DNA from 3 places in the Paenibacillus sp. S-12 genome. Region 2 is predicted to be linked to each of the others. Evidence: predicted binding sites of a transcription regulator. Region 2 holds the regulator's gene; each other region holds the start of a gene.
What was found. The regulator CtsR, encoded in region 2, represses protease genes until heat stress. The targets are predictions, from matches to a motif close to ATGGTCAATAAAGGTCAAACA.
Positions count from the first base shown of each region.

Region 1: the regulator CtsR is predicted to act here: its motif matches at 6,167-6,187, upstream of clpP (ATP-dependent Clp endopeptidase proteolytic subunit ClpP).
Region 3: the regulator CtsR is predicted to act here: its motif matches at 6,502-6,522, upstream of clpP (ATP-dependent Clp endopeptidase proteolytic subunit ClpP).

Region 1 is NZ_JASIUF010000026.1:7,851-18,155, forward strand. It holds gene NO352_RS22810 (carbohydrate ABC transporter permease) at 1-697, shown strand, start outside; gene NO352_RS22815 (extracellular solute-binding protein) at 865-2,463, shown strand; gene NO352_RS22820 (helix-turn-helix domain-containing protein) at 2,569-4,881, opposite strand; gene clpP (ATP-dependent Clp endopeptidase proteolytic subunit ClpP) at 5,529-6,110, opposite strand; tRNA gene NO352_RS22830 (tRNA-Arg) at 6,315-6,389, opposite strand; gene NO352_RS22835 (sugar-binding transcriptional regulator) at 6,961-8,010, shown strand; gene gap (type I glyceraldehyde-3-phosphate dehydrogenase) at 8,054-9,058, shown strand; gene NO352_RS22845 (phosphoglycerate kinase) at 9,341-10,305, shown strand, end outside.
Region 2 is NZ_JASIUF010000020.1:57,016-67,320, forward strand. It holds gene disA (DNA integrity scanning diadenylate cyclase DisA) at 1-452, opposite strand, end outside; gene radA (DNA repair protein RadA) at 469-1,836, opposite strand; gene clpC (ATP-dependent protease ATP-binding subunit ClpC) at 2,180-4,627, opposite strand; gene mcsB (protein-arginine kinase McsB) at 4,651-5,718, opposite strand; gene mcsA (protein-arginine kinase activator protein McsA) at 5,795-6,340, opposite strand; gene NO352_RS19515 (CtsR family transcriptional regulator) at 6,392-6,853, opposite strand; gene pulA (type I pullulanase) at 7,419-10,305, opposite strand, start outside.
Region 3 is NZ_JASIUF010000004.1:49,977-60,281, reverse strand. It holds gene lonB (ATP-dependent protease LonB) at 1-38, opposite strand, end outside; gene NO352_RS02550 (alanine/glycine:cation symporter family protein) at 141-1,556, opposite strand; gene NO352_RS02545 (M23 family metallopeptidase) at 1,844-2,911, shown strand; gene NO352_RS02540 (bactofilin family protein) at 2,939-3,346, shown strand; gene ispG (flavodoxin-dependent (E)-4-hydroxy-3-methylbut-2-enyl-diphosphate synthase) at 3,465-4,562, opposite strand; gene clpX (ATP-dependent protease ATP-binding subunit ClpX) at 4,606-5,853, opposite strand; gene clpP (ATP-dependent Clp endopeptidase proteolytic subunit ClpP) at 5,867-6,463, opposite strand; gene tig (trigger factor) at 6,817-8,103, opposite strand; gene NO352_RS02515 (hypothetical protein) at 8,276-9,226, opposite strand; tRNA gene NO352_RS02510 (tRNA-Arg) at 9,483-9,559, shown strand; gene NO352_RS02505 (hypothetical protein) at 9,716-9,844, opposite strand; gene NO352_RS02500 (hypothetical protein) at 9,918-10,268, opposite strand; gene NO352_RS02495 (hypothetical protein) at 10,255-10,305, opposite strand, start outside.

The sequences.
Region 1 (10,305 bases), on a different contig from region 2:
GATTTGGAACGGTTATGCAAATACGATTCTTTATACGGTTGTCGGGACTTGTGTGAATCTTTTTGTAACGCTACCGGCGGCATATGCATTGAGTCGTTCTGACTTTATCGGTCGCGGCTTCTTTATGGGGATGTTCTTATTCACGATGTTTTTCGGCGGTGGTCTGGTTCCTGGCTATCTCCTCATTAAGGAACTGGGGCTTATCAACAGCATGTGGGCCTTAATCCTGCCGGGTGCAGCGTCTGTATGGAACATAATCGTTGCACGCACGTTCTTCCAATCTACGATACCTAAGGAGCTCCAAGAAGCGGCAAGCATCGATGGCTGCACGAATTTGCGGTTGTTCCTGCGCATTATATTGCCGTTGTCGGCTCCAATTATTGCGGTTATGGCGCTCTTTTATGGAGTAGGACACTGGAACAGTTACTTTGGGGCCTTGATTTACTTGAATGACGAAGTGAAATATCCGTTGCAAATGATCCTGCGTCAAATTTTGGTTCTCCAAGAGATGTCGGCAGAGACTACAGGAGCAGCGGTAAGCAGCTCAGTAGCTGCTGCGCTGAACAACAAGGCAGAAATTGCAGCTCTGGTGAAATACTCTGTCATTATCGTATCGACCTTGCCTGTCATCGTTGTGTATCCGTTCTTGCAACGGTATTTCGTGCAAGGTGTTATGATCGGTTCTGTCAAAGGCTGATTATTATTGAGTATTGATTGTATGCCTCTATATAAGATTCATGTAAGTACGTCGGATGTGGCTTGTTACAGGGTTGAATGCTTCAACGGTAATAATCGAAGGTGCCAACGCCTTTGTTTATTATAAAGAAGGACATTATACGAATCATCAAAGGGAGGATCATCGCCATGCAGAAATGGAAAAAAACATGTGCGCTGCTGTTGTCTATGAGCTTGATCTTCACAATGCTCGCAGGATGCGGTTCATCTTCGGATAAGCCTGCGGCAGAGGCGGGCCAAGGCAATGTAGAGAACTTGAACAAGGAAGGCTATCCAATTGTTAAAGAGTCAATTACCTTGACGATGATGGGCCAGGATGTCGGCATTCAAAACTGGAAGGACATGGACTTCTTCAAGAAGATGGAGGAGAAGACAGGGGTTAAATTCGAATTTCAGAATGCGCCGCTCGACAGCTTCGATACGAAACGCAACCTGGTATTCGCAAGTGGAGAATACCCGGATGTATTTTTCTCTGGTCAGCTAAAGACTGCGGATGAAGTAAACTATGGCGCACAAGGTGCCTTGATTCCGCTGGAAGGACTCCTAGAACAGTATGCACCTAACTTGACCAAGATTTTGAATGATCACCCTGATATTCGTAAGTCGATTACAACACCGGATGGACATATCTACTCCTTGCCGAACATTGATTTGGATGCAGGCTGGTATCGTGGTCCGCTCTGGTATAACGGCAAGTTCCTGAAGAAGCTTGGCATTGAGAAGGTACCATCGACAATTGATGAGCTGTACACGTACTTGAAGCGTGTTAAGGAAGAAGATCCGAATGGCAACGGCAAGCAGGATGAAGTGCCATTGGCCTCGGTAAAATTGAACGACATTCGTATGTGGCTGCTTGGCTCTTGGGGCATCTATAATGAGGTTATCTATGCTGACAAAGCGAACAAAGTACACTACACGCCAATGGAAGAAGGCTACAAAGGCTACCTGACATTCTTGAACAAGCTGTGGAACGAAGACTTGCTGGATAAGGAAACATTCTCGCAAACGGATGAGCAGAAGAAGGCGAAAGGGAAAAACAATCAAATCGGATTGTTCTCTGACTACCATGCCTACTTTACATTGGGCGGAGAGCCTAGCATGACAGATCCAATGTATGCACCAGTAAAGAGCGAAATGTCCGAGCCGGTAGCTGCGAAGCACCCTGGCTTGATTACAGGCGCATTTGCCATTACGAATAAGAACAAGAATCCAGAAGCAACAATCCGTTGGATTGATTACTTGTACTCGGTAGAAGGATCAGAATTGCTTAGCTTTGGCCCAGAGGGCATACTGTGGGAATATGTGAACAAGGACGATCATACGAAAAAATGGCTGCCAGTACCAGGGGGCGGCGATCGTGAGGAATACCGTGCAAAGCTGACACCGGACTATGGTACGATTGTTCCGAAGCTGGCTAGTGAAGAAGTGGGTCGCGGTTTCCAAGGCGACTTCGAGAAGTGGCTGAAGAAAGAAACCGATGAGAAGATTATCCCAATCGCAAAGGTTCCATTCCCAAGCGTATACTTGTCTGAAGCAGATCAGCAGCAAGTGAGCAGCATGCGCTCCGATCTCGATAAGTATGTAGAGCAAATGGAAGCGAAGTTCGTGACAGGCCAAGAATCTCTGGCGAACTGGGATAAATACGTAGAGACCCTGAAGAAAATGGGTGCTGATAAGATCGTTGAGATTTATCAAAAAGCCTATGATCAATGGAATACAGCGAAGTAAGCGTATTGAAATACAGTATGAAAATGCAAGATAGCTAATCGGATGAAAATAGAGCACCTTGGGCTTGTGTATCTGCCCAGGTGCTCTATTTCTTAGCGATATCTATTAGGATTCATCATCCGCATCAGCGGCAGCTTTCGCTTGCTCGCTTGAGGCGTGAAGCTTCCGGTATTGGCCAGGTGTATAGCCGGTTTCCTTCTTGAACTTGCGAATGAAGTTCGGAGTATCCAAATATCCAACCCTAACAATGATATCCTTCAGCGGATCGCTTGTTGTGAGCAGCTGACGGATGACCTCATCCATGCGCCGCTGCCATATATATTGGGAGAAGTTGCTTCCGGTCTTCTCCTTGAAGGCACGGCTTAAATAGGAGGACGAAATCGAGAACTTCTGTGCAACTCCTTCAAGGCTTAAACTGTAATCGGTATACTGTTGATCGATAAAGGCAATGGCATTATCCATTAACGAAATCTGCTCGGACTCTGTATTGCGCTCGACCTGTTCGCAAATGTGTGCGGCCAATAGCTGTAGCTTTTTTTCGAGCTCCTCTAGCGATTCGAATGAAGTAAAGCCGGGAATATCGCGAATCAATTCATTTAGGCCGAGCTCGGATGCTGTTTTCAACAGCGTATTCATAATATCAAAACAAATGCAGCGCAGCAGAGAGATGGATAGGCGCTCTGCTTTCAGCTTGATGAATATGGCTTCAATCATTTGCATAGCGATGGTGTCGTTGCCCTGCTTCAAGCTCTGCGTGAGCTTCAGAAGGGAATCCTTCGCAATCCAGAACGTATCGCTCGGAGTATGAGAGAGCTTGTCGAAGTACGTAATGCTGCCTTTCCCATTCGCCATTCGATATTCGAGTGCAGAAGCCGCCTCAATATAAGACTGATTCAGCAGCACCGCATTTTCGTAAGCTGTACCGACGCCGATAGAGGGGATAAGATGGGTGCTCTCCATTACGATAATGCGCAGTGCATCGACAATTTGCTCCATTCGATGCCCGACCGTGATTTGCGTATCTTCGTTCATGGTTACAATGAGTGCAAATTGATCAAAATGCGGCAGTTCGATGCCATACGCATGGGTACCGTAATCAGGGATTTCGATTTCCTCAAGCAACTCGGCAATGTGTTGGCGATGATGCAGTGCATCAGTTACGCCAGGGTATTCATCCCATGAGATGGCGATTACGAAATAATGCTTGCCTGTCAGCTCAATTCCGAGTACGTCCATGATATGTTCCGATTCAGGGTTATCCAGCTTCCCGTGCTTAAGCAGCATAAGCAGAAATTGGTTACGGGCAAATGGCTCCTGAATATCGACGCGGGCGCTATAGTCGTGTAAGGCTTTGCGGATCCATTCCAACTCATTGCGTGACTTCTGTACATGCTGTGTGGATGTCGCCTCTGTTGCTTCCGCCTTGAGCATGGCAAATTCCATCAAATCGTGGATCGGGTGATATTGCTTGCGGGCAAGGAATACAGCAGCCAAAATGCCACCTAACACGACGACGGCAAAGGCGAGCAGGAAAAACGTCTGAATATGGAATACGCGTCCAAAAAATTGCTCGCTCGGCATAGCCGTTACATAGGTCCATCCATTCATGGAGGATTTGACGGACACAACGGATTGTTGTCTGTTATCCAGCTTTAAGCTGTGGATGCCGGATCCGAGCGCTGAAAGCAAATGAATTTCATTTTTTGGAATAGGCTCACCATGGTTGTTCTGTGTAAGTACACGTCCCTTTTCATCAAAAATGTACGTGTTGCCCTTGAACCCGTTCAAGATGGTATCCATCAGTCCAGTAAGCTTGGATTCCTCCATTAGGAAGAGCACCGTTCCATGCGGAGAAGAGCTGTTTGGTGTAATCGGAATCATATACGCAAGCATGGACTTTGTAATATTCATATTTAAGTTGACCGATTCAGCAGGCCGAACTATGGGATACAGTTCTGTTTCTAGTCCATGAATAATATCCTTTTTATTCCAGTCTTCGAACAAATAATATTGCTCAAAGAGCACATTAACATTGGTCATTCCTTTCGGAGAGTAGATAGCTTGAGTATTGCGGTAATAGAGGAATAGTTCTTCCAAGATGGAGCTATTCGCTTTGTATTTGCCGAGTGCGGATATCGCGTCACGGCTGTAATAAGGATGCCGAATCATATATGGAGTCAATTGTTCGTCATAGGCAATGCGTGAAGCAATATCCCGGAGTTCCGTCATGCGAGAATCAATATTCAGTTTCACCTGATTAAGCTGATTCACGTTCGATTGTTCAATTTCGGAGCGCAGATTGTTGACGGCATTTTGATAGATGAAGATAGTAAGAACCACTAATGGGATGAGAAAAATCAAAATATACGACCATATGTACTGTAATAGCAGCTTCGACCGAAAATAGTTCCAACTCATCCTGACAAACCTCCTAGTAGTCCCTGATGTAATCTTGCTATGAAGTGAATCTTGCAAAAATTAAGAAGACAATCTATTCGAGAAGAGATGTTGATGATTTGTAATCATTGTATACGTTTCGACTCGTCTGTAAAGCGAGAAATCAGAAAAAATCAGCAATATTCTTATTGTAAACGATTCCAATGGGAAATGGAATGATTTCATGGCGCGTACAACTATTTTTGTGGAGAGGACAATCGAAGGGGATTTTAAGGTGAGGAAGCGCATTTTATCTTATTTTAAGGTTCAGTTCAGTTTTCTTTAATGTAACTCTAGTATTCTAACAATGGACCGAATGACAGATGAGTTCTTGCGAAGGAGGGTTGCCGGCAGCGATTACTGGCCTTGGTCAACCGGAAGTCTTCCGTTGCACCAGGTGATCCGTTTCATCTTTCTCATGGTTTACAGTTTACCCCTAGAACATATATAGACCGCATCAGCGTTTACGCGATGCGGTCCTTTTTTTATGGACAAGAGTATGCCTACAGCCGTTTCTTGGACTACGATTTATTGTTGGGTGTGGAAATACAGACAAAAAAGATCGAGCCAGCGTTCAAGAACACAGACTCGACCTTTGCCTTCAAGTAGTAGAAAAGGAATGTTGGAAATTATTCTTTGCCAAGAACCTTATCGACAAGACCATAATCAAACGCCTCTTGGGCAGACATGAAGTAATCGCGATCTGTGTCGCGCTCCACGCGCTCAAGCGGTTGTCCCGTGCGCTCTGCCAAGATCTTGTTCAAGTTGTCGCGCATCTTCAAGATGCGACGTGCGCGGATTTCGATATCGGTAGCTTGACCTTGAGCTCCGCCAAGCGGCTGGTGAATCATAATTTCGCTATTCGGCAGCGCGAAGCGCTTGCCCTTAGCGCCTGCGTTCAGCAGAAAAGCGCCCATGGAGGCAGCCATGCCGACGCAAATCGTAGATACGTCTGGCTTAATGTGCTGCATTGTATCGTATATGGCCATGCCGGCCGAGATAGAACCGCCCGGGCTATTGATGTATAAATGGATATCCTTTTCCGGGTCATCTGCAGCCAGGAACAACAACTGGGCGATAATCGAATTCGCCACCAGATCGTTCACTTCTGTTCCGAGGAAAATGATGCGATCCTTCAACAACCGGGAATAAATATCATAGGATCTTTCACCACGATTCGTTTGTTCAACAACTACGGGTACATAACTCAAGATAACCCCTCCTCACTAAATGTCGTTACACATCCAATATAAAGGACATAAAACAAAAAGTCAAAGATGGTCAAACTATGTCGAGAAAAAAACATCTATCCTTTCGCTTCTGCAAAATTCAAGATGTTGCTTCCGTGCTTATGTACCTAAATATATGCGTAACGTAGCTTCTTATCCTGTACCAAATAAGGACAGGAGTGTAATTGGCGCGCCCGCAAGGAATCGAACCTTGATCTCAGGCTCCGGAGGCCTACGTCATATCCATTGGACCACGGGCGCATTCATACAAGAGCAAAACTTATTATATAAGAAAGCGTATAACAAAGTCAAGTGAGCGCCCCTGAATTATTTCCTTTTCCTATGGATGGGGTAACAAGTCGCTTCTACTTATAAGATAAAGTACTTGCCAGCATAATATTTGGACTCTAATGAAAAGCTAGGTCTCGCTTCACAACGCTGACCGTACAGTTTTCATTTTTTATTCCTCTGGAGGCTCAAATTTTTTGTAAACGTTGTAAGGTCAAGCATGATGTCCATCATTCCTGTCTATACTGAAAAATGTCGAGATTGATTTAGAAAAAATGTATGAACATGTCGCATTTTGGGTTAATTACTTCATAGGCGCTCGAATGTCTTTGGACAGGCTGTCTAATTATGAATAACTTTGATATTGCTTGCTCATTATAGAGTTGTTCCTTAGCATGAAAATTTTGATTTTTGGGTGTATGTACTGGGGTTCTGGCTACTTGCAAGTTGCCTCATTATTCGGTAGAATAGTGGTGGGACAAAAAATGTAGAGATGGGACGTTTTTAGTCCAATGGTTGCTTATGGGAAGCAGGAGTGGAGAGAATGCGTGAGTGGTTGGAAATACAGAAGCGACTTCTACCTGAACTCATTGAACTGTTGAAGAAGCGTTACACCATCCTGCATCAAATCATGTTGTCCGACTCCATCGGGAGAAGAACGCTGGCAACGTCATTGCAGATGACCGAGCGTGTGCTCCGTGCAGAAACCGACTTATTGAAGGCACAAGGCCTGATTGATTCGGATAACACGGGGATGCGAATCACTGATGAAGGCCGGCAACTTGTCCGGAAGCTGGAATCCGTGATGGGTGAACTGCTCGGAATGCGCCAGCTGGAGGAGAGTATCCGCCAAGCATTTGGTTTGAAGCAGGTCATTGTCGTACCCGGCAATTCGGATGTATCGCCTGTCGTTAAACAGGAACTTGGGCAAGCGGCTTGTAAAGCGCTCAGCAGCGTAATGGACAAGGAAGATGTCGTGGCGGTGACAGGCGGCTCCACATTGGCTGCAATGGCAGATCAATTGACGAGTCCAACACCGTTGAAAGGCAACTGGTTCGTACCCGCTCGTGGTGGACTTGGGGAGAGCTTGGAACATCAAGCGAACACAATCGCATCCACGATGGCGAAGCGCGTAGGCGCTCAGTATCGGCTCTTGCATGTGCCAGACTTGCTGAGTGAGGAAGCATACCAGTCGCTGAAGCAGGAACCGAACATCCAAGATATTTTGCGAGTCATACGCCATGCACGCATCGTCGTGCATGGCATTGGAGAGGCCCTCGTCATGGCGAAGCGTCGCCGGGCGGATGAGGAGACGATCCAGCAGTTGCTCCAGGAAGGAGCACTTGCAGAAGCATTCGGGTATTATTTCGACCGAGACGGACATGTCGTACATACGATGCTGACACTAGGCCTTCGCCTAGAGGATATTTCTCGTACGGAGGTTGTCATCGCCGTTGCTGGAGGTCAAAGTAAGGGTGAATCCATTACCGCTGTGCTTCGTGCAGGACATGAAGACATTCTCGTCATTGATGAGGCAGCAGCTATGGAAGTATTGAAACATTGTGGTCTCGATGTGCCTTACAGGCCGTCTTGAGATATATAAAAAAAAATTGCGAAGGAAATGGGAGGAATCATCAATGGTTAAAGTTGGTATTAACGGCTTTGGTCGTATCGGACGTAACGTATTCCGCGCAGCATTGAACAATCCAGAAGTAGAAATCGTTGCAATCAACGATTTGACAGACGTAAAGACTCTGGCTCACCTGTTGAAATATGACACAACTCACGGCAAATTCGAAGCTTCCGTAGAAGCTAAAGAGGGCGCTTTGATTGTTAACGGCCGCGAAGTGAAAGTATTCGCTGAGCGCAACCCTGAGAACTTGCCTTGGGGCGCTAACGGCGTTGAAATCGTTGTTGAGTCCACTGGTATCTTCACAGCGAAAGATAAAGCTGAAATGCACTTGAAAGGCGGCGCGAAGAAAGTTATCATCTCCGCACCTGCTACTAACGAAGATATTACAATCGTTATGGGCGTTAACGAAGATAAGTATGACGCTGCTAACCACACAATCATCTCCAATGCTTCTTGCACAACGAACTGCTTGGCTCCATTCGCAAAAGTATTGCATGAGAAATTCGGTATCGTTAAAGGTATGATGAACACAATTCACTCCTACACTAACGACCAAAACGTTCTTGACTTGCCGCACAAAGACTTGCGTCGTGCTCGTGCAGCAGCTCAAAACATCATTCCTACAACAACTGGAGCTGCTAAAGCGGTATCCCTCGTATTGCCTGAATTGAAAGGCAAATTGAACGGTATGTCCATGCGCGTTCCTACTCCTAACGTATCCGTTACGGACTTGGTAGTAGAACTTGAGAAGGACGTTACAGTTGAAGAAGTGAATGCAGCTTTGAAAGAAGCAGCTGAGGGCCCATTGAAAGGCATCTTGAACTACTCCGAAGAGCCATTGGTATCCAGCGACTACAACGGCGACCCAGCTTCCTCCACTATCGATGCTTTGACAACGATGGTAATCGGCGGCAACTTGGTGAAAGTTGTATCCTGGTACGACAACGAGTGGGGCTACTCCAACCGCGTTGTAGACTTGGCAGCTTTCATCGCAAAAAAAGGTCTGTAATCGCATAGCACTTACAATCAAAGAGGAGTGACCGTTTAGGCCTCCTCTTTTGATCCTTATAGTGCCTAGAGCATATCGAGAACCAGTGCGGACACAGATTTGTATAGATATACAGAGATAGAGAGTACAGAGAGAAACCAGAACATATTAACGAACGATATACGATATAATAGAGAGAAAGATTTAGATGGAACCCATACAGAACATGAACACAGAACATACCGAACAACACACCAGAGAGAGGCGTGTGCCGGTGTAAGCGACGATAGGAGGAACACGGGGATGAACAAGAAAAGTGTGCGTGATGTAGAAGTTAAAGGTAAGCGCGTATTCGTACGTGTCGATTTCAACGTGCCATTGGAAAATGGTGTGATTACGGATGATACACGTGTACGAGAAACGCTGCCAACAATTAACTACTTGGTGGAACAAGGTGCGAAAGTTATTTTGGCAAGCCACATGGGTCGTCCGAAGGGCGAAGTTGTGGATTCCATGCGTCTGACACCTGCAGCAGTACGTCTTGGCGAACTGCTTGGCAAGCCCGTTAAGAAGTTGGACGAGTCGATTGGTGAAAACGTAAAAGCTGAAATTGCAAAAATGGAAAACGGCGACGTTATCGTGCTTGAAAACGTTCGTTTCCACAAAGGCGAAGAGAAGAACGATCCAGAATTGGCTAAAGCCTTCGCTGAGCTTGCGGACTTGTATGTGAACGACGCGTTCGGCGCGGCTCACCGTGCACATGCATCCACTGAAGGCATCGCACATCACTTGCCAGCCGTGTCCGGCTTGTTGATGGAGAAAGAATTGAATGTACTGAGCAAAGCGCTGACGAACCCTGAGCGTCCATTTACAGCAATCGTTGGTGGATCCAAGGTTAAAGATAAAATCGACGTTATCAACAAAATGTTGGAAATCGCTGACAATATCGTCATTGGCGGCGGCTTGACGTACACATTCTTCAAAGCACAAGGCAACGAAATCGGGAAGTCGCTTGTCGACAACGAGAAGCTTGATGTTGCACTTGGCTTCATCGAAAAAGCAAAAGAACTTGGTAAAAACCTCTATTTGCCAGTAGATATCGTAGTTACAGACGACTTCAGCGCTGATGCAAACACGCAAGTGGTATCGATCGACAGCATTCCTGCAGAGTGGGAAGGCATTGACATCGGTCCAGAAACTCGTGAAATCTATGCTGACGTTATCAAGAATTCCAAGCTTGTTGTATGGAACGGGCCTATGGGCGTATT
Region 2 (10,305 bases):
GCCTTTGTGAGAATGACGCCAATCTCCTTCAACGCATAGCGGAGACTGCCTTGATACAAAGTAATGACATTTCGACGCTGAGAAATGGACACTACCAGCTTGCCGGTCTGCTTCGCTACCCGCTCCGCTGTCCGGTGCCGAATGCCTGTCTCGGTAGATGGAATGGAGGAATCAGGAATAAGCTGCGTGTTCGCATAAAGAATTCGCTTAATGTCCTCGCTCAAGATAATGGCGCCGTCCATCTTGGCCAGCTCATACAGATAACTTGGCGAAAAGTCGCAATTGATGGAGAATCCGCCGTCCACAACCTCCATCACTTCCGGACTGTATCCAACAACAATTAGTGCGCCTGTTTTCGCACGCAGCACGTTCTCCAATCCGTCGCGGAAAGGCGTTCCGGGTGCCACCATCCGCAACAGATCATTCATAATATCCAGTTGGCTTTCCTTCATTCTATATCTATGCCCCCTAACCTAACGCCACAGCTAATGCTTCAGCAACCGTATTTACTCCAACAATTTCAATATTGGCAGGCGGTTTCCAACCGCGCAAGCTCTTCTCTGGTAATATAATGCGCTTAAAACCAAGTTTCTCTGCTTCCTTCACACGCTGCTCTGCACGAGAGACGCCGCGAACCTCACCAGTGAGCCCTATTTCGCCAAAGACAACATCGAACGGCTGAGTCGGCATATCTCGGAAGCTGGAAGCAATCGCAACCGCCATCGCTAAGTCAACGGCCGGCTCATCTAGCTTAATTCCACCCGCTACATTCACATAGGCATCCTGATTCTGCAGGAACATCCCCATTCGCTTTTCTAAGACCGCAATAATAAGCGCCAGCCGATGATGATCAATGCCTGTCGCCATTCGGCGCGGGGAAGGAAAATTCGTCGCCGATACGAGCGCCTGCATTTCAACAAGTACAGGACGTGTCCCTTCTAGGCTGGCAACAACCGTAGAGCCTGCTACACCGAGCGGTCTTTCCTGTAGGAACATTTCGGATGGGTTCTTCACTTCAACAAGTCCGCCCTCCGTCATTTCGAAGATGCCAATCTCATTCGTCGATCCGAACCGATTCTTCACAGCTCGCAAGATTCGGTAAGAATGATGCCGCTCTCCTTCAAAATAAAGGACACAGTCTACCATATGTTCAAGGAGACGCGGACCCGCGATTGCCCCTTCCTTCGTCACATGTCCAACGAGGACAGTAGCAATTCCCTTGCCTTTAGCGATGCGCATGAATGTGCTTGTGCATTCGCGTACTTGCGCAACGCTGCCGGGAGCAGACTCAACCGATGGTTGAAATACAGTCTGTATGGAATCAATGACAAGGAAATCAGGCTGTGCTGCCTCCAGCGCTTCCTCGATATATTGCAAATTCGTCTCACTAAGAACGAATAGATTCTCTGACAATACACCGAGGCGATCTGCCCTAAGCTTGGTCTGACGCATCGATTCTTCCCCAGATACGTACAGCACCTTGAGGCCGCTGGCGGCAAGTGCATTCGAGGTTTGCAATAGGAGTGTGGACTTCCCGATACCAGGGTCTCCCCCCACTAGAATCAGCGAGCCTGGGACAACCCCCCCGCCCAAAACTCGATTCAGTTCGCTAAGTGTCGTGGTGAGCCGGGGTTCACGTCCACTTTCTATGTGTATGATAGATTGCGGTTTTTCTTTCGTTTGGATCAAGGAAGAATGCACACCGGCAGTCTTTACAACAGTCTCCCGCTCTTCCACCATCGTATTCCACTCACTACAGCCTGGACATTTCCCCATCCACTTCGGTGATTCGTATCCACATTCCGAACAATAAAATTTCGTCTTAACTTTGGCCATGAAGCCGACACTCCTAATCAATGTGCTGCAAGTCGTCGGTCGCCATGTCCGCAAACAGGTACCTCGTTACTCATTACTCAATAGTTTACCATTTTTAAGAAGGCGGATAAAGTGCTTTAGCATATCATAAGCATAAACAGTCGCACACCATGACAATAAAACGGCATGAAAAACCCTTTTGCCTAAAGCTATAGCGAGACTCCCTGAATTAATGCCTCTGCTTCAACGAGCTGTAAGCCATACATTATATCTCCCTCCTTATTTACATAAAAAACAAAAAAGAGAATCTTACCCTCCCTTTTTGCAAGGGAGAGCACGATTCTCTTGTGAATCTATATCTTATTTACACATTAGCTGTATTGGCTTCCTTATTATGCAGGACAACCAACTCGCCGTCCTTCTCGTCGATAACGACGGAATCGCCTTTGCTTACATTGCCCTTCAGCAGTTCCTCTGACAGACGATCCTCGATATGCTTCTGAATCGCTCTGCGCAGCGGACGTGCGCCGTACGCTGGATCGAAGCCTTCCTTCGCGAGGAAATTCTTCGCATTATCTGTCAATTGGAAATCGACATCTTGTTCCTTCAGGCGCTTGCGAAGTTCTCCGGCCATAAGGGATACAATCTCAGCGATATGCTGTTGTTCCAGTGAGTGGAACACGATAATTTCATCAATCCGGTTCAAGAATTCAGGACGGAAGCTCTTCTTTAACTCGCCCATTACTTTGTCCTTCATGTTGTTGTAATCCTTGCCAGCGTCATCGATTGCTGTGAAGCCCAGCGTAGAATTCCGCTTGATCGCTTCCGCACCAACGTTAGAGGTCAAGATGATTAGCGTATTGCGGAAATCAACGACGCGTCCTTTCGAATCCGTTAGACGACCGTCCTCCAGCACCTGAAGTAAGATGTTGAATACTTCCGGATGTGCCTTCTCGATTTCATCCAACAGGACGACAGAGTATGGCTTGCGGCGAACCTTTTCCGTCAATTGGCCGCCTTCCTCATAGCCGACATATCCCGGAGGCGCTCCTACGAGACGAGCTGTTGAATGCTTCTCCATATATTCAGACATATCGATGCGGATTACGGCATTCTCGTCACCAAACAAAGATTCAGCCAAGGCACGCGCAAGTTCTGTTTTACCAACCCCAGTAGGTCCAAGGAAGATAAAGGAGCCCATTGGGCGCTTCGGATCTTTCAACCCTGCACGCGCACGGCGAATTGCCCGGCTCACAGCCTTCACTGCTTCATCCTGGCCAATCACACGCTGATGGAGAATCTCTTCCATCTTGAGCAAGCGTTCCGTCTCTTCTTCCTTCAGCTTCAATACCGGAATTCCCGTCCAGCTTGCTACAACTTGAGCGATATCTTCCGGTGTTACCTCGGAGTCTACGCGTCCTTGTTTCTCTTTCCACTGGTTGCGAACCGTTTCCAGTTCCTCGCGCATCTTCTGCTCTGTATCGCGAAGTGCAGCAGCCTTCTCGAATTCTTGGCTCTGTACGGAAGCATCCTTCTCCTTGCGAATATCCTCCAATCGTGCTTCAAGCTCTTTCAAATTAGGCGGTACTGTGTACGTATGAAGACGTACTTTGGAGCTCGCCTCATCGATCAGATCGATTGCTTTATCAGGCAGAAAGCGATCCGTAATATAGCGATCTGACAGCTTCACTGCTTGCTCAATCGCTTCATCGGTAATTTTCACGCGATGGTGTGCTTCGTAGCGATCGCGCAACCCAGTCAAAATTTGGATAGCTTCTTCCGGTGTCGGTTGATCTACCGTAATCGGCTGGAAGCGTCGTTCGAGCGCTGCGTCCTTCTCAATATATTTACGATATTCATCAAGCGTTGTTGCCCCAATGCATTGCAGCTCACCGCGAGCCAATGCCGGCTTCAAGATGTTAGAAGCATCAATCGCCCCCTCAGCTCCACCGGCGCCGATCAACGTATGCAACTCATCAATGAACAGGATAACGTTACCCGCTTGGCGAATTTCATCCATAATTTTTTTCAAACGATCCTCAAATTCACCGCGGTATTTCGTACCAGCGACAACTGAACCCATATCAAGCGTCATTACACGCTTATCACGCAACGTCTCTGGGATTTCATTGTTAATAATCTTTTGTGCCAAGCCTTCTGCTACAGCCGTCTTACCAACCCCAGGCTCACCGATAAGCACTGGATTGTTCTTCGTGCGGCGGCTCAATACTTGGATAACTCGCTCAATCTCCTTCGAACGTCCGATAACCGGATCCAGATTGCCTTCCTTCGCTACCGCAGTCAGGTCGCGAGCCAAGCTGTCCAGTGTCGGTGTGCTTACATTTTGCGACTGGCCGTGATGGCTGGATACAGCCTCACTGCTGCCAAGCAGTTGCAGCACTTGTTGGCGCGCTTTATTCAAGCTGATGCCGAGGTTGTTCAGCACACGTGCCGCTACGCCTTCCCCTTCACGAATCAAGCCAAGCAGGATGTGCTCTGTTCCCACATAGGTGTGGCCAAGCTTGCGAGCTTCGTCCATGGACAGTTCAATAACTTTCTTCGCACGCGGCGTATACGCAATATTAAGCGGCTGCTCTTGACCGCGCCCAATCAATGTTTCGACTTCGTCCTGAATCTTTTCCAAGCCAAGACCGAGCGCTACGAGCGCTTTCGCCGCAATGCCTTCGCCTTCACGAATAAGTCCAAGCAAAATATGCTCCGTACCAATATTGTTATGCCCCAGTCGAACAGCTTCTTCCTGTGCCAAAGCTAATACTTTCTGCGCACGTTCTGTAAATCTACCGAACATCATATGTGTTGCACCTCCATATTACATTATGATTTAGATTTGGATAACGTCTCGCGAATCATCTTCGCACGATGTGTATCTCGATCTTCTGCAGATAATGCCGTGTTGTATTTATGTTGTAAGAAGCCTGGCTGTGTCATGACCAACAGTTCATTCAGATCTGATGGCTGAATATGCTGCAAGATGCCAAGGTCAGAACCAAGCCTGATGTCGGACAACCGTTGTGCGGCTTCTTTTGAGTCCATAATTACTGCATGCTTCAAAATTCCATAGGAACGGCATATGCGATCCGTTAACCGAATGCGATTGCTCGTCAGGAGCTGCTCACGTGCTGCCTTCTCATGCTCGATTAATTGCTTCACAACACTGTACAAATTATCAATAATCTCAGATTCGGATTGACCCAACGTAATCTGATTTGAAATTTGGAACAGGTTGCCGATCGCTTCGCTACCTTCTCCATATATGCCCCTAACTGCCAGACCTACCTGGGTTACGGCCTGAAGCATGAGGTTGATTTGCTGCGTCATAACCAATGCCGGCAAATGCATCATCACCGATGCTCGAATTCCTGTACCAACATTCGTCGGGCAACTCGTCAAAAACCCTCTCTTCTCATCAAAAGCGTAATCGATATGCGATTCGAACACATCATCGATCCGACTCGCTTGCTCCCACGCTTCACGAATTTGCAGTCCTGGATACAGACATTGAATACGAAGATGATCTTCCTCATTAATCATAATGCTGGTCGATTCATCCTCACTTACAATAACTGCACCGTTGCGGGACTCATTCGCTAAATTCGGGGATATTAAATGCTTCTCTACAAGCACTTGCTTCTCTGTATCGCTAAGCTCTGCCAGCTCTAATTCATGAAAGTGATTCAATTGCGCAAATTCCGGGTCTTTCATGACTGCTGACAAACGATTCAACACCTCAGCTGATTGCTGATTCGTAGCCAAGAGTGGGAACGGCAGCCCGCTAATATTCCGCGCCACACGGATACGGCTGCTAATGACGATATCGGAATCAGGGCCCGTGCCGCGCATCCAATCGCTTAGGGCTTCATCAATAAATCGTCGCTCTGTCATCTCGTCATCTCCTTCCAATTCGCACTGCTTAATGTCATCTTACTCCCTCGATATCACTTATATCCTGTGAGAGCTATCAGGAACTGCTTCGCTCAGAATCGCTAGGCGGTTGATTCTCCAGCTCGCGAATGCGGTCACGCAAGTTAGCCGCCTCCTCGAACTCTTCACGCAAAATGCTGTACTGTAGCTGCTTCTTCAGCTCTTCCAGCTCGCGTCTGCGCTGAATCCGTCCCCCTCCACGCTTCGGAATTTTACCTACGTGTATGGTATTGCCGTGAACGCGCTTCAAGAGCGGATCCAAGCGATCGCCGAAAAAGGTGTAGCACTCATCGCATCCAAAACGCCCTAGCTTACCAAATTGCGCATAGGTAAGTCCGCACTTCTCACAGCGCATTGGCTGCGGCTTCGCATCTTCCTTAGCTCCTTGCTTGCTGCCTGTCAAATCGAAATCAAGCAAACCCGACAATAAATTATGGATGGAGAATCCGTTCGCCGTGCCTGGAATCCATTCGCCTTTTTCCCGAGCACATGATTCACAAATGTGAAATTCCGTCTTCTGTCCATTAATAATTTTCGTAAAATGCAGGGTAGCCGGTTTCTGACCACATTGTTGACACACCATAACCGTCTCTCCTCCTTTATAGATAGCTTCCGTTTTGCTTACATCCAGCCTTTATTTGCTCAATAAAGCCAACAGCATGGATCGGAGCAACCGAGCACGCAACTCGTCGCGATAAGGAAGCTTCACTGTCAAGTTATCTCGAGATACTGCAGCCCGCAGCAGATTCGCTTCCCGGCGGGAGATGAATTTCGCTTCTTCCAGTTGATAGATAAGTCCCTCAGCGGCACTTTGTTCGATCCGCTCTCCAATGGACTCGCACAAATGATTATGAATCGCTTGATGCGCCGGCAAGTCAATTCGCTGGATGCGAATGTATCCTCCTCCGCCGCGCTTGCTCTCAACGACGTATCCCTTCTCCAATGTAAAGCGCGTGCTGATTACATAATTAATCTGTGATGGTACGCAAGAGAATTGTTCAGCTAAGTCATTGCGTTGAATCTCTACGGCGCCTTCCGAACTCTCAAGTAGGATATGCTTCAGATAGTGCTCGATCAGGTCGGAAATGTTGCGCATTGTCTCCCCCCTTTCCGCTTAAAGTAGTCTCTATATTAGGTTTAACCAAATATAAGCCTCACTTATTCTGTTTTGGCTTAATATTTTGAACTTTTTTGACTATTAGTCTGACTTTGACTTTCTTTGACTTTACATTTATTATAGCGCACTTATATGAATTTGCAACTGTTTTAGATCAATTTCATCAGCTATTCTACACTTTTATGTGGATAACCTTCTTCTAAGGAAATTCATTTATCTCTGTACATCTCGATTACGCAGTATATTCAAATTCGCTATTATTGGTAAGCCCCATTCATGCGATGAATGTTGTGGATATCACGCCTATTCTCCACATAAGTGGATAATTGATGCGTACAGTGTGAATAAAAAATAGAAAATTCTCCGTCCTAGAGATTGTTCACAGGCAAAAATATTTATGGTGTACATATTACAGCTAGTGAAGAACATTTATGCACATGTGAATAACAAATTCAGTTTAGAGCAGAAGTTGCATGATACCGAGTGAAAACCGATATAAAAATACTCCCGCTGCCGCACAGCGGACGACACGGGAGTATCCGTATTATTCTGCAATATAATGAAGAATTGCAAGAAGTCGTTTCAAAGCAGCTCCCGCTTCTGCTCGTGTAGCCTTTTCGCTAGAACGCAGTGTACGGTCTTGATAGCCGTTGAGTACCCCGGAAGTGAGTGCTTTACTCGTAGCCACTCTTGCCCAGTCTTTGATTTGTTCTACATCCTTATAATAATCCATAGCCTCTGCAGCATGATCCTTCTCAGCTTGCAAATCATGTCCTGCAATATGTGCAGCATTGACTAGCATTTGTGCCATTTGCTCGCGAGTGACTGGGGCATTTGGATGGAAGAATCCATTTTCATCTCCCTGTATGAGCTTCAGTTGAGCTGCAATTAATACCGCATCTGCATACCAAGCTGATACTGAAACATCTTTGAACGCTTCCTTAGATAAGGTACGAGCTTGAACATCGCCATATCCTAATCCACGCATAAGCATGGTTACAAATTCTGCTCGAGTTACGGCAGCATTCGGAGCGAATTGTCCACCATCACGCCCTTGGACTATTAGCTTGGAAGCAAGCATCTCCACAATCGACTTCGCCCAGTGTCCATTTACATCTCCGAAGCTCGGAGCGTATTGGATAACAACAAAGTTGCCATTGTAGCTGTGCTTCATGTTCATTGTGGATTGGGTATCCTTCTCAGAACGCTCCACCCAAGACGGTACGAATGAAAATGATTTTATCATAGCATTGTACTTCAGAGCTGTCATTTCCCCTAAGCTTTGGCTGCCCGGTATTCGAATGGAACCTGCCGTAAAGCTGCCTGCTCGATCAGGAATTGATGCGGATTTCCCATCCTGTTCCCAATTCAGTTCGAACTGTACAGCTGACATCAAGCGTGCGCCAGATAATGTGGAAGCAGCAGTCGCAATTTCCTTCATCAAATCATTGGATGGCTTCTTCATGCGCAAGGACAATTGTTGTGGTGCATGATCACCGTTCCATTCTCTAAGCTGCTTCATTGGAAGCTGATAGCGTCCTGCCCCTGTCTGTACCTCAATCTCCAAATGAGCAAGCCTTTCAATCGCACTCCTTAGCTTCTTCACTGGGAATCGTATGTGCACATCATCTTCTTCCGTCGGCGCTGAAATCATCCATAGCTGCTTGCCTGATGCAGTATCAGTCAATCGAGTCATCGCATCAATCTCTTCATTGCTAATTTGCAGCTCAGATGTCTTCGTTCCATCCATATTATTTACGCGCTTAATCGATGAAGGCTCAAAGCGGACACCTTCAGTGGTTACAGTCATTCCCTTGAATTGCTCTTGTACCCCGACAGAACCACCGCCACCGTTGCGATCCTTGCTATCGTTTTCATTTCCAGAGCTGCTTCCAGTGTCTGTACCCGATTCTTTATCCGGCTTTGTACCTGGGTCTGTTCCCGCGTCTTTCACAACGACAATCGAGCGCCCGTTTACGGTATTGTGTGGATCATTCAGTTCGTTCGTTATCCCATCCTTTGTTATGGAGAATTTGTACGAATATTCGCCATTCGCTGCGTTCACCATTACGTAGACGAACCGTTCATTTTCCTCATCGTACGTCATCGGGTAAGACTTGTTGTTGATCACAACATCAGCATTGGTGATGTGATCCTGCTCACCGCTGGCAAATAACGACTCATCCCGATAATAGAACGCAATCTGACTTTTCTCTTGAACCGGGCCAGCTACCGAAGGTAGCGTCTTGAAAGCTTCCTGCCCGCTATATATATATACCTTGGTTAGGGAGTCATCCAAATTCGTCTTAATGAACCGATTGGCATCGATATCTTTCGCTTCCCAGTTTCCTTTTTTGACAATAAATCCAATCGATTCAGCTTCTGGTGCGATTTCAATCGTGGCAGTCGCCATTCCCTTATCAATACGCTGGAACTCATGACCGTCATCTTTTACACCAGTCTGCCATACCCACAGTCCCCAGTTGTCATATTTCGCGTCTGGACGAACATAGTTAATTTGAACATAGCGCTTCAGGAACGGCTTAACCACTACATTCTTCGATGCCTCTACTGCTCCAGCTCGAGCTGTAATGACAGCTGTTCCTTCCCTCACACCTGTTACCTTCCCAGCGCGATCGATTCTGGCCACTGTTGCATCCGACGAACTCCACTCTACAGCTGCACTGGACATCATCTGTCCGAATTGATCCTTGACTGCAGCTGTAAATGGTAATGTGCGCCCCTCAAAAATTGAATCTGAACCGTTAATGGACAGCGTCATAGGAACAAGCTTCGCTACTTTCACATTTACCTGTGCCGTCAATTTGCCTGAGGTTGCGGTAAGGACTGCGGCTCCTTCCTTCACTGCCGTTACTTTGCCTCCATTGTTCATGACAGCCACCGCAGCATCGGAGGTTGACCATGTTACGTTCTCAGTGAACATCGGACGTCCCTTCTGATCGCGCACCACTGCTGTTAAGCGAGAGCTTGTTCCAGGCTCTAATCCAAGCGTAGAAGATGCTACTTCAAGCTTTGTCGCTGTCGGTGTATAATCATTCTCCTGATCGTACAACACCATCATGGACAATCCGGCTACCTCTACCTTGCCGCCCTCCACCGTACGAATCGTCTCCACACCGGCAGACGTATGATCCACGACAATGTTCCATTCGTCCGGAGTTGGCAATGCAACCTCTTGCGATGCAGTCGAACCGTTATAAATGACGACGATATTGCGCCACTTATCCCCATTCGCAAAGTTATTCAACTTGAATGCAATAACCTGACCTTCTTGACGGTAAACTTGTAAGTTTGAAGTGACCTCATCCTTCTTTGTCATGCGGAAAGCAGGATGTGCTGTCCGAAGCTCGATAAGACCTTTCAAGTAATCAAATACTGGTTTGTACTCCGCCTTCTGCTTCCATACGATT
Region 3 (10,305 bases), on a different contig from region 2:
AACGCATTGATTAACATCAATATCACGCTTAAATTCATCGTTTCATCCTCCCATAACGCCCTCGTAAGGACAAAAAAATCCGGCAAAGTTAACTACTTGGTAGTATTACCCTTTGCCGGATGCATTATAAGCGTATGTGATTATGAGTTGTTATTTCTTTCCCAACATTCTGCATGCTTCAGCCCTGGAACAGCATCTGCATAGAAGACTGGCTCCTCGCCGCGCTTACGCTGACTCATATAATCTTTCAAAGCCGCAAATGCCACTTTACCAAGCAGCATAATGGAAATGAGATTAATGAACGCCATGAAGCCCATGAACAAGTCTGCCAAATTCCAAACTAGGGTCATCTTCGCAACAGAACCGAAGAGAACCATTGCTACAACGCCTAACCGATAAGCAAGCATCCATCCCTTTTTCTTCGTAATGAATTCGATGTTGCTTTGACCGTAATAGTAGTTTCCGATAAGTGAAGTAAATGCGAATAAAAAGACAGCTAATCCAATAAAAATGTGCGCCCAATCTCCAACCTGAGTCGCAAGCGCATGTTGTGTCAATCGAATGCCGTTCTGCTCGCCCGTCGTTGAAATCCCGGAGAACAGGATAATGAACGCTGTTGACGAACAAACAAGCAATGTATCGACGAATACCCCGAACGACTGGATCAAACCTTGCTTGACTGGATGGCTAACATTGGCCGTTGCCGCAGCATTGGGAGCACTACCCATCCCGGCCTCGTTCGAGAACAGACCACGCTTAATTCCGTTCATCACCGCTGCGCCTACACCGCCAGCCAGCGCCTCCTCAAATCCAAAGGCGTTTTTAATAATAGAAGCAAATACGGCCGGAATTTCGCTAAAATTGACCAGCATGACGAACAAAGCAATCGCCATATATGCTAGCGCCATGATAGGGACTACGGTCGCAGTAACCTGCGCAACCCGCTGAACCCCTCCGAATATCGTCGGGATGACAAGGATTGCCAATACGATCCCCATCCAAATCGGATCCAAGTTAAATATATCCTGGAACGCCGCACTTGCTGTGTTAGCCTGTACAGAATTGAAAACGAATCCGAAACTGAAAATGATGAGGATGGCAAAAATAATGCCTAGCCAACGCGCGTTCAACGCCCGTTCCATATAGTAAGCCGGGCCGCCTCTAAAATGCTTGCCATCACGCACTTTATAAACCTGTGCCAATGTAGATTCGACGAACCCCGAAGCCGCGCCAATAATTGCAATCATCCACATCCAGAATACAGCGCCAGGGCCGCCTAACGAAATGGCAATAGCGACTCCGGCCAAATTCCCCGTACCAACACGCGAGGCTGTACTCATTGCGAATGCTTGGAAGGAGGAAACGCCTTGCTTTTCACCGGAAGACTTTCCTTTATCCCGCCCCAAAATAAGACGGAATGTTTCTTTAATTGCGGAAAGCTGTACAAAGCTTGTACGTAATGAGAAATAAAGTCCTGCTACTACAAGAACAAATATAAGCATTAAATACCATAAATCATTAAACTTCCCGATCCAATCCTGAATTTGATCAATCAATATATTGCACCTCACTTGTTGTCTAGTCCTAAGCCCGCGATATGTCAACTTTGCTAACACGGTACTAAATGATTGTAGCGTAAATCGAGCATAATGGCAAAATGTTTTTTATCATTTTTCAATTAATGATAAAATTTACCTTCCCCACCTTTCGACACAAACCGATTTTAATGTCGATTCCACACAATATCTACTTACTTTTCGCCGAAAATCATGTACAATAGGAATGTTATGTAAACATATTAGCTTATTTTACCTTGGAATCAATAAGGAGGAATCCTTGCAATATGGCGCAAGCAAACGATCGCCGCTGGACGTGGATGCTCATGCGCGGGCCAAATCGACCCGTTATACAATACAGTGTTCCAACCGTTGTTGTTAGGCTTGTTATGTTTATTGTCATTGGCGGAGTTGGCGCATTATTTCTTTCGTTGGTTATTCAGCGCTTTGCCATGCATGATATTGTTGTACGTCATGCACAATTGGAACAGGAACTGCAGAAGAAAGATCAGCTGTTAGCTGATATGGACAAGCAATTAACCATTATTACCGCCTCTTCCAACGATATGAAACAACGAATGGACAAGATATCTCAATGGGAGCAGCAGCTGCAATCTTACTTACAAATACCGACCGGCACTGGCCGGCAAAAAAATAACAATTCAATATCCAAAACAAGTCATTCAACGACTAACTCTGCAGCCTCCAAGCAAGAAACTGCCTCCCTTCCTCCTCTGCCGCTCGGCGGCGAGTATATCATGCTTCCAGCAACGAAGTTGTCTCCACTGCTATCCCCTGCCACAGAGAGCAAGGGCATTATTCCACCTGCCTCTCCTCTAGCAGCATGGGTAAGTATGAGCAAGCAGTTGCAAGACATGAATAAGAAGCGGCAGGAATGGGAGCAATCCATGCCCCAGTTATTTAAAAATGCAAACGCCTTCCAGCGGCAATTGAACGCTACGCCTACTTTATGGCCGACAGAGAGTACGCGTATTACGTCCTTATTCGGGGAGCGAAGCGATCCATTCCAGCGCAGTGAAGCTTTTCATGCAGGCTTGGATATTGGAGGAGATACAGGGGATCCGGTATACGCAACTGCCGAAGGGGTTGTCCTTGCATCAGATAGAGATGAATTGAAAGGAAATTATATCATCATTAGCCATGGGAACGGACTTACAACCCGATACTTGCACTTAAGTGAAAGAATGGCAGCAAGCGGAGATAAGGTGAAGAAGGGAACACAGGTTGGCAAGGTTGGCACAACCGGTCGCAGTACGGGGCCACATTTGCATTTTGAAATTCGCAAAGACGGCGAGCCAATCGACCCAACCACTTATGTGGGTACGCCTGAATAAAAGCAATCAGAAAGGAAAGGAGCAGACATGTTCGCAAAAACATCTTCCGGCAAAAAAACAATCGGTACAGACACCTTAATTGGGCAAGCGACTACAGTGGAGGGCAAGCTGGTATGTGAAACTGATCTGCGGATTGAGGGGACAATTACTGGAGATGTTCACTGCAGCCAAAACGTGATTATAGGGGAATCTGGCAAGGCTTACTCGAATATTCATGCTTCCAGTCTTATTATCGCCGGTCTGATGCAGGGCGATGTCAGCGTAACAGAGACCGTCATTATCGAGAGCTCCGGTAGATTAGAAGGCAATATATTGTGCCGTTCCTTTATCATCAAAGAAGGCGGGAAATTCAACGGCAATAGCCAAATGCAGCAGGACACCACTGCAGTGGCAAACATTTCTACATCTACAGATATCATCACTTCTGACCTATAAATCAGAGACCGTAACAAAATCGTATAAGCACAATAGGAACACCCGACAGCAGCCAACCTGCATGTAGGTGTTCCTATTTTTCGTAAAATAACTGGATTATCTATTTGTCTATTCCCGATTAGTGCTTGCGTCCAGGAATAGTGCCTGTCCGCTCATACTCAGCAACAATGTGGTCGATCTCTTTCTTCAATTCGGAGACAAGCTGATCCTCTGGCACTTTTCGAATCATCTCTCCGTAACGGAACAACAATCCTTCGCCACGAGCTCCAGCAATACCGATATCTGCTTCGCGCGCTTCACCCGGTCCATTTACCGCACAGCCCAGCACCGACACCTTAATCGGAACCTTCACCTTAGAGATATATTCTTCTACTTCGTTCGCAATCGAGAACAAATCAATATCAAGTCTGCCGCAAGTTGGACAAGAGACAAGTGTAGCCGCATTCGAGATTAATCCAAAGCACTTCAGCAGTTCGCGTGCGACCTTCACTTCCTCTACCGGATCCGCACTTAAGCTAACGCGTACTGTTGAACCGATACCAAGCGACAGCAAGGCACCTAGCCCCGCAGAGCTCTTAATCGTACCAGAGAACAGTGTCCCTGCTTCCGTAATCCCCAAGTGAAGCGGATAAGGAATCACCTCAGCAGCCTTGGTATACGCAGCTATAGCCATAGGAACATCAGACGCTTTCAGCGAGACAATAATATCATGGAAATCGAGCTCCTCTAGAATTCCGATATGGAACAGAGCACTTTCTACCATGGCCTCTGGCGTTGGATATCCATATTTCTCAAGCAGGTGATTTTCCAGCGACCCTGCATTAACTCCGATCCGAATCGGAATACCGCGTTCTTTGCAGGCCTTCACGACAGCTTCCACTTTCTCACGACGCCCAATATTGCCCGGATTGATCCGCACCTTATCGATGCCGTTCTCAATCGCCTTCAAAGCCAGTCGATAGTCAAAATGAATGTCTGCTACAAGCGGAATGGAGATACGCTTCTTAATCTCCTTAATCGCATTCGCCGCATCCTCATTGTTGACAGTTACACGGACAATCTGGCATCCAGCTTCTTCTAGTCGATGAATCTCTGCAACAGTAGCTTCTACATCTGCCGTCTTCGTCGTGCACATGCTCTGAATGACAACTTCATTGTTGCCGCCAATCGTTACATTGCCTACTTTTACAGCTCTAGTCTGATGTCGCAAATACATGATACATTCTCTCCCATGTCGGAAACGGACGGAAAAGCGCCTATTAGGCGCTTTCCTCTTGTTTCTTATCTGTCGTCAGTTCCGGAATCATTCGTTCTTTCACTACTTGCTCCGTAATGACACACGTTGTTACATCGTCGCGTGACGGCACCTCATACATCACGTCGAGCATAATGCCTTCGATGATGGCACGCAATCCACGAGCTCCTGTATTCCGCTTAATCGCTTCCCGAGCAATGGCCTCCAATGCTCCAGACTCGAAGTCAAGCTTCACGTTGTCCATCTCCAGAAGCTTCTGGTACTGCTTCGTCAGTGCATTCTTTGGTTCGCTCAAAATACGAACCAGTGTATGCTCATCAAGCGGCTCCAATGTCGAGATAACTGGAAGACGACCAACGAACTCTGGAATAAGACCAAACTTCAACAAGTCCTCTGGAAGTGTCATCGTCAAATATTCGCCAGGCTTCAAGTCCTTCTGACCGCCGTCAGCATTGAAGCCGATAATTTTCTTACCTACACGACGCTTGATAATTTGTTCCAGTCCATCAAATGCACCGCCGCAAATGAACAAGATGTTCGTCGTATCGATTTGGATAAATTCTTGGTGCGGATGCTTGCGTCCACCTTGAGGAGGAACGGAAGCAACAGTGCCTTCCAAGATTTTTAGCAATGCTTGTTGTACGCCTTCGCCGGATACGTCGCGCGTAATCGAAGGGTTTTCGGATTTGCGGGCAACTTTATCAATCTCATCGATGTAAATAATGCCGCGCTCCGCCTTCTCTACGTCGTAATCTGCAGCTTGAATCAGCTTCAACAAAATATTTTCAACGTCTTCGCCTACATAGCCTGCTTCAGTAAGCGATGTTGCATCAGCTATCGCGAATGGCACGTTCAAGATTTTAGCCATAGTCTGCGCCAAGAGCGTCTTACCGGAGCCGGTAGGCCCTACAAGCAAGATGTTACTCTTTTGCAGTTCTACATCCTCAATCTTATTCTGTGTGTTGATCCGCTTATAGTGGTTATATACCGCTACGGACAACGACTTCTTCGCTTGCTCTTGACCAATAACATACTGATCCAGAATAGCACGAATTTCCTTTGGCTTTGGAATGTCTTTCAGATCGACTTCCTCTTCGTGACCGAGCTCTTCCTCTACGATCTCATTGCAAAGCTCGATGCACTCATCACATATATATACGCCAGGACCGGCAACCAACTTGCGCACTTGTTCCTGCGACTTGCCGCAGAACGAGCATTTCAATTGCCCCTTCTCATCATTAAATTTAAACAATCGGTGTCCCCCCTTACTTCAAACCCGGGCTTGCCGGATGCAAAACTTGGTCAACAAGGCCGTATTCCTTCGCTTCATCAGCGCTCATGAAGTTGTCGCGATCCGTATCGCGCTCAATCTTCTCGATCGGCTGACCTGTGCGTTCCACATAAATCTGGTTGAGCTTATGTCTTGTCTTCAAGATCCAGTCTGCGTGAATCTTAATGTCGGACGCTTGACCGCGTACACCACCAAGCGGCTGGTGAATCATAATCTCACTGTTCGGCAATGCGATACGCTTGCCTGGCGCTCCAGCTGTTAACAAGAGCGAGCCCATACTGGCAGCCAAGCCGACGCAAATTGTAGATACGTCCGGTTTGATATGCTGCATTGTATCGTAAATTGCCATGCCGGCCGTAACTGAACCGCCCGGTGAATTGATATACAAGAAAATGTCCTTCTCTGGATCATCTGCTTGGAGGAACAGCAATTGCGCAATGACGCTGTTCGCTACGTCATCATCGATGGCGCTGCCCAGAAAGATAATGCGATCTTTCAGCAGACGCGAGTAAATATCATAAGAGCGTTCGCCGCGATTTGTCTGTTCGATGACCATCGGGATTAAATTCATGGTACCGACCTCTTTTCTTTACATAGCTTTACATTTTTATTTTAACATTTTCTGACCGTGGTGTCATTTTTACACCGATTACCATTATTGTATGTGCGGCAAATGCCCGTAATCCCTACAGATAAGCTCTATATTACAGCTCATCCACAGACGGAATTCACCTAATATGTTACATATTGATTATGTACACCCATAATAGGGTGGTGAAACGTTATGTGGTCAATCAAAGAACTTACAATTCACAAACTTTCGCCAAGCAGGTGGTAAAAAATAAGGCACGCCCTTGAAAGTAACGTGCCTTATCCTGTTACGCCACGCCCGCATTTTCCATGCGTTGCGTAGCCGATATGCAATTAATTTTTGCTATTGTCCACGATGAATTTAACTGTTTTGCGAAGAGCTGCCTCTTCACGCAAGTTTTCGAGCGTACCGTTTTTCTCCAAGATTGTGCGAATTTCCTCCGCAGAACGTTGGTAGGAAGCTGCCATTTTGTCAAGCTCTTCTTGAAGCTCTTCATCGGAAATCGTGATGTTTTCCTCTTTAACGATTTGCTCAAGAACGAGGTTGTTTTTCACACGCTTGTTAGCCTCTATTTGCATTTGCTCGCGCAAGTCTGCAATAGTTTGGCCGGACAAAGTCAAGAACATGTCCATGTTCATGCCTTGCATGCGAAGACGGTTGTCCAAATCTTTTACCATGTGCTGAATTTCAGTTTCGATCATCGCACGTGGAATTTCTACTTCTGCGTTAGCAGATGCTTTTTCAACGAGTTCAGCTTCACGAGTTGCTTCCAGTTCGCGTGTTTTGCGTTCTTTCAACTGTTTTGTAAGATCAGCTTTGTACTCATCCAAAGTTTCGAACTCGCTAACGTCTTTAGCGAACTCATCGTCAAGCTTAGGAAGCTGCTTGCGCTTGATTTCATGAATTTTCACTTTGAATGTTGCAGGCTTGCCAGCCAAGTTTTCTGCATGATAGTGCTCAGGGAATGTAACTTCAACGTCTTTGAAGTCGCCTGTTCCAAGGCCAACCAATTGATCTTCAAATCCAGGAATGAACGTATTAGAGCCAAGCTCCAATGTGTAGCGCTCACCTTTGCCGCCTTCAAATGCTTCGCCATCAACGAATCCTTCGAAGTCGATAACAACGCTGTCGCCTTTTTGTGCTGTTTCTTCATCAACGATAACGAGTTCAGCATGACGCTCTTGCAGACGCTTCAACTCAGCGTCAAGCTCTTCTTCAGTAACTTCAGCTTCCTTAGTTTCCACTTCAAGACCTTTGTAGTCTCCAAGCTTAACTTCAGGCTTAACAGTTACTTTTGCTTTGAATTTGAACGTTTTGCCTTTTGCAAATTGTTCAACTTCGATTTCCGGCTGATCAACCGGTTGGATGTTTGTTTCTTTTACAGCTTGTGTGTAAACTTCACCCAAGATGATGTCAATTGCATCTTGATACAAGCTTTCCACACCATATTTAGCTTCGAAAATTGGGCGAGGTACGCGACCTTTACGGAAGCCTGGAACGTTTACACGCTTTGACACTTTTTTGAATGCCAAGTCCAATCCTTCTGCTACGCGATCTTCATTAACCTCAACTTCTAATACCCCAACGTTCTTCTCTATTTTTTCCCAAGTTGCTTTCATTTTATGCCTTCCCCTCCAAAAAAGATCATGGCTAGAGTGTACCTACCATAACACGTCCTGAATAACCATTTTAGTATAGCCGACTATGATAACTTTTTCAAGGAGTGCATCATTCCTACATTCACCCTCCTTGGAAAGCGCTATCGGCCGCCTGTTGCTTAGCATCCGGATCCTATGATTGCACGCGCAAGGATCGATTCAGCGATCGAAGTGCAAGCTCATATTGGACGCGCATCTCATTACGAATGCCGTACAATTGCTTTACTTCCACTTCTTCATCTATATGCAGCATTCGAGCTATGATAAAGTGCAGGGCTGCTGCCCATGCGACTGACTCCTCCTGCCCATGCTCACACAACTTCTCGTAAGCGGATGAACCGTAAATATGCTTCACATATTGCTGCCATAGCTCTTGAGCAAAATAGGCTAATGACGGCTCTCTTACAGAGGCAGCCTCGTTCACGCGCTCTGCGGGTGCCTTCGCCGCTGCCGGGAACGCCGTATAGTCAAGTGGCGTATCCTCTACTCGAACGTTCAACCATTCCTGCCCGCGAGGGAATCGAATTTCGCCATGCATCCCCCTCCGCTTCAAGACTTGAAGAATTCCGAACTGAAGCAAAGAGCTCAGTTCCTCCTCCTTCAGCAGTTTGACCAGAGCTTCGTCAATCCCCGCATCTTCTGCTGCCGCAAGCTGCTCCAGCACAAGAAGTTTACGATCATCCATTTCCCCATCCGCAAGTGTCGCGAGCAATCGTTCCATATATTGTCCATCTGCATTCAACTTCTGCTGAAATTGACGTCGCAGGATATCTTGTTCGGTTTCTTCCGATTCCTCTTCTGCAGTTGATTTCGTCCAGCCGGCTAATCCCTCTGGTATGTCCAGTTCGCGAGCATCTCTCTCTGCTTCTGGAAACGCCGATACGAGCCATTGAAGCAGCGCATCCCACTCTTCCCGAATCCGTGCATCCTCGCCATCACAAGTCAGCAGGAATTGAAGAAGGGCAATGGCTTCACCGTAGCGTTCAGATTCCAGCATCCGTGTTAACTCAATTTGGTAATAATCATGAGTTTTCGGAAATAGGATAACGTTGTTCCTGGACGGCTCTTTGTAATCTTCTGACATACGAACACCTGCTTTCTGTACTGCGCCTATATATTGCAAAAATCTCTGCTATGTATGCAACTGTATCAATTTATTCAGGCAAGTCTCTTATACGATGCATTATATCATACTCGCCCTTTATCCTGCGCGGTTGCCACGAGTGCTTTCCTGCACATCCAACTGTAAATATGATAGGTAAAATATTTTTTGATTTTTATGTTGCTAAAATTCAAATTCTTTGCTACAATCATACATGTTCTAAATTTACTTAACTTATGTCCCAGTAGCTCAGCTGGATAGAGCAACGGCCTTCTAAGCCGTCGGTCGGGGGTTCGAATCCCTCCTGGGACGCCATTCATTGCTTACAATATACATGAGCAGCCTCGCAGAGCCTAACTTGGTATGTGAGGCTTTTTTTATATCCCCAAAATCTCTACGGACATCTAACTGCATAAGAGGCCCTGCATATCGCAGAGCCTTGAATAATTGCGCTTCATTTCAGAATCCAGCTTATTTATTGTGAAACTCCCAATGGTTCTTTTCGCCCGGATGCTTGAAGTTCTTCGACAGAACCGCATCCGCATGTTTCTTCTGATGCGCATATTTATTGCCCTTATTTTGCTTGAATTGTTCTGGCATATTTACTCACCTCCCTTCATCGTACATCAATCACCTTAGTATGAACACGATGATAAGAAGCAAACCAAGTTGTTTACCAATTCATTTGGAACAAGTCGTCAACCGCTTCCCGTACCTCACTCGATCCAAGCACTGCATCTACGATCGAATCCCGGTCGCTGCAGCTAATTTCGTTATTATTGATAAATGTCTCTGCAGCCACTTCCTCAAAGGCATTATGCAAATTATTGTCGTACCAGTCTGCTTCAAAATGTGAATCATTGCGCAGCAAGCGAACAATCTCATAACCGCCATTTTGTACAGGAGCCACATACGCAAGCAGGGGAGTCTCCTTGTCATCATCTGGGATAAGTCCTACTTCTGCACACAGACGCCCTTCGATTTCAACCGGACGGCGAAATTTTGCAGCCTTAAATTCCATCATTGTCTTCGCTCCTCACTTCTCGTATTTGCTCCACAAA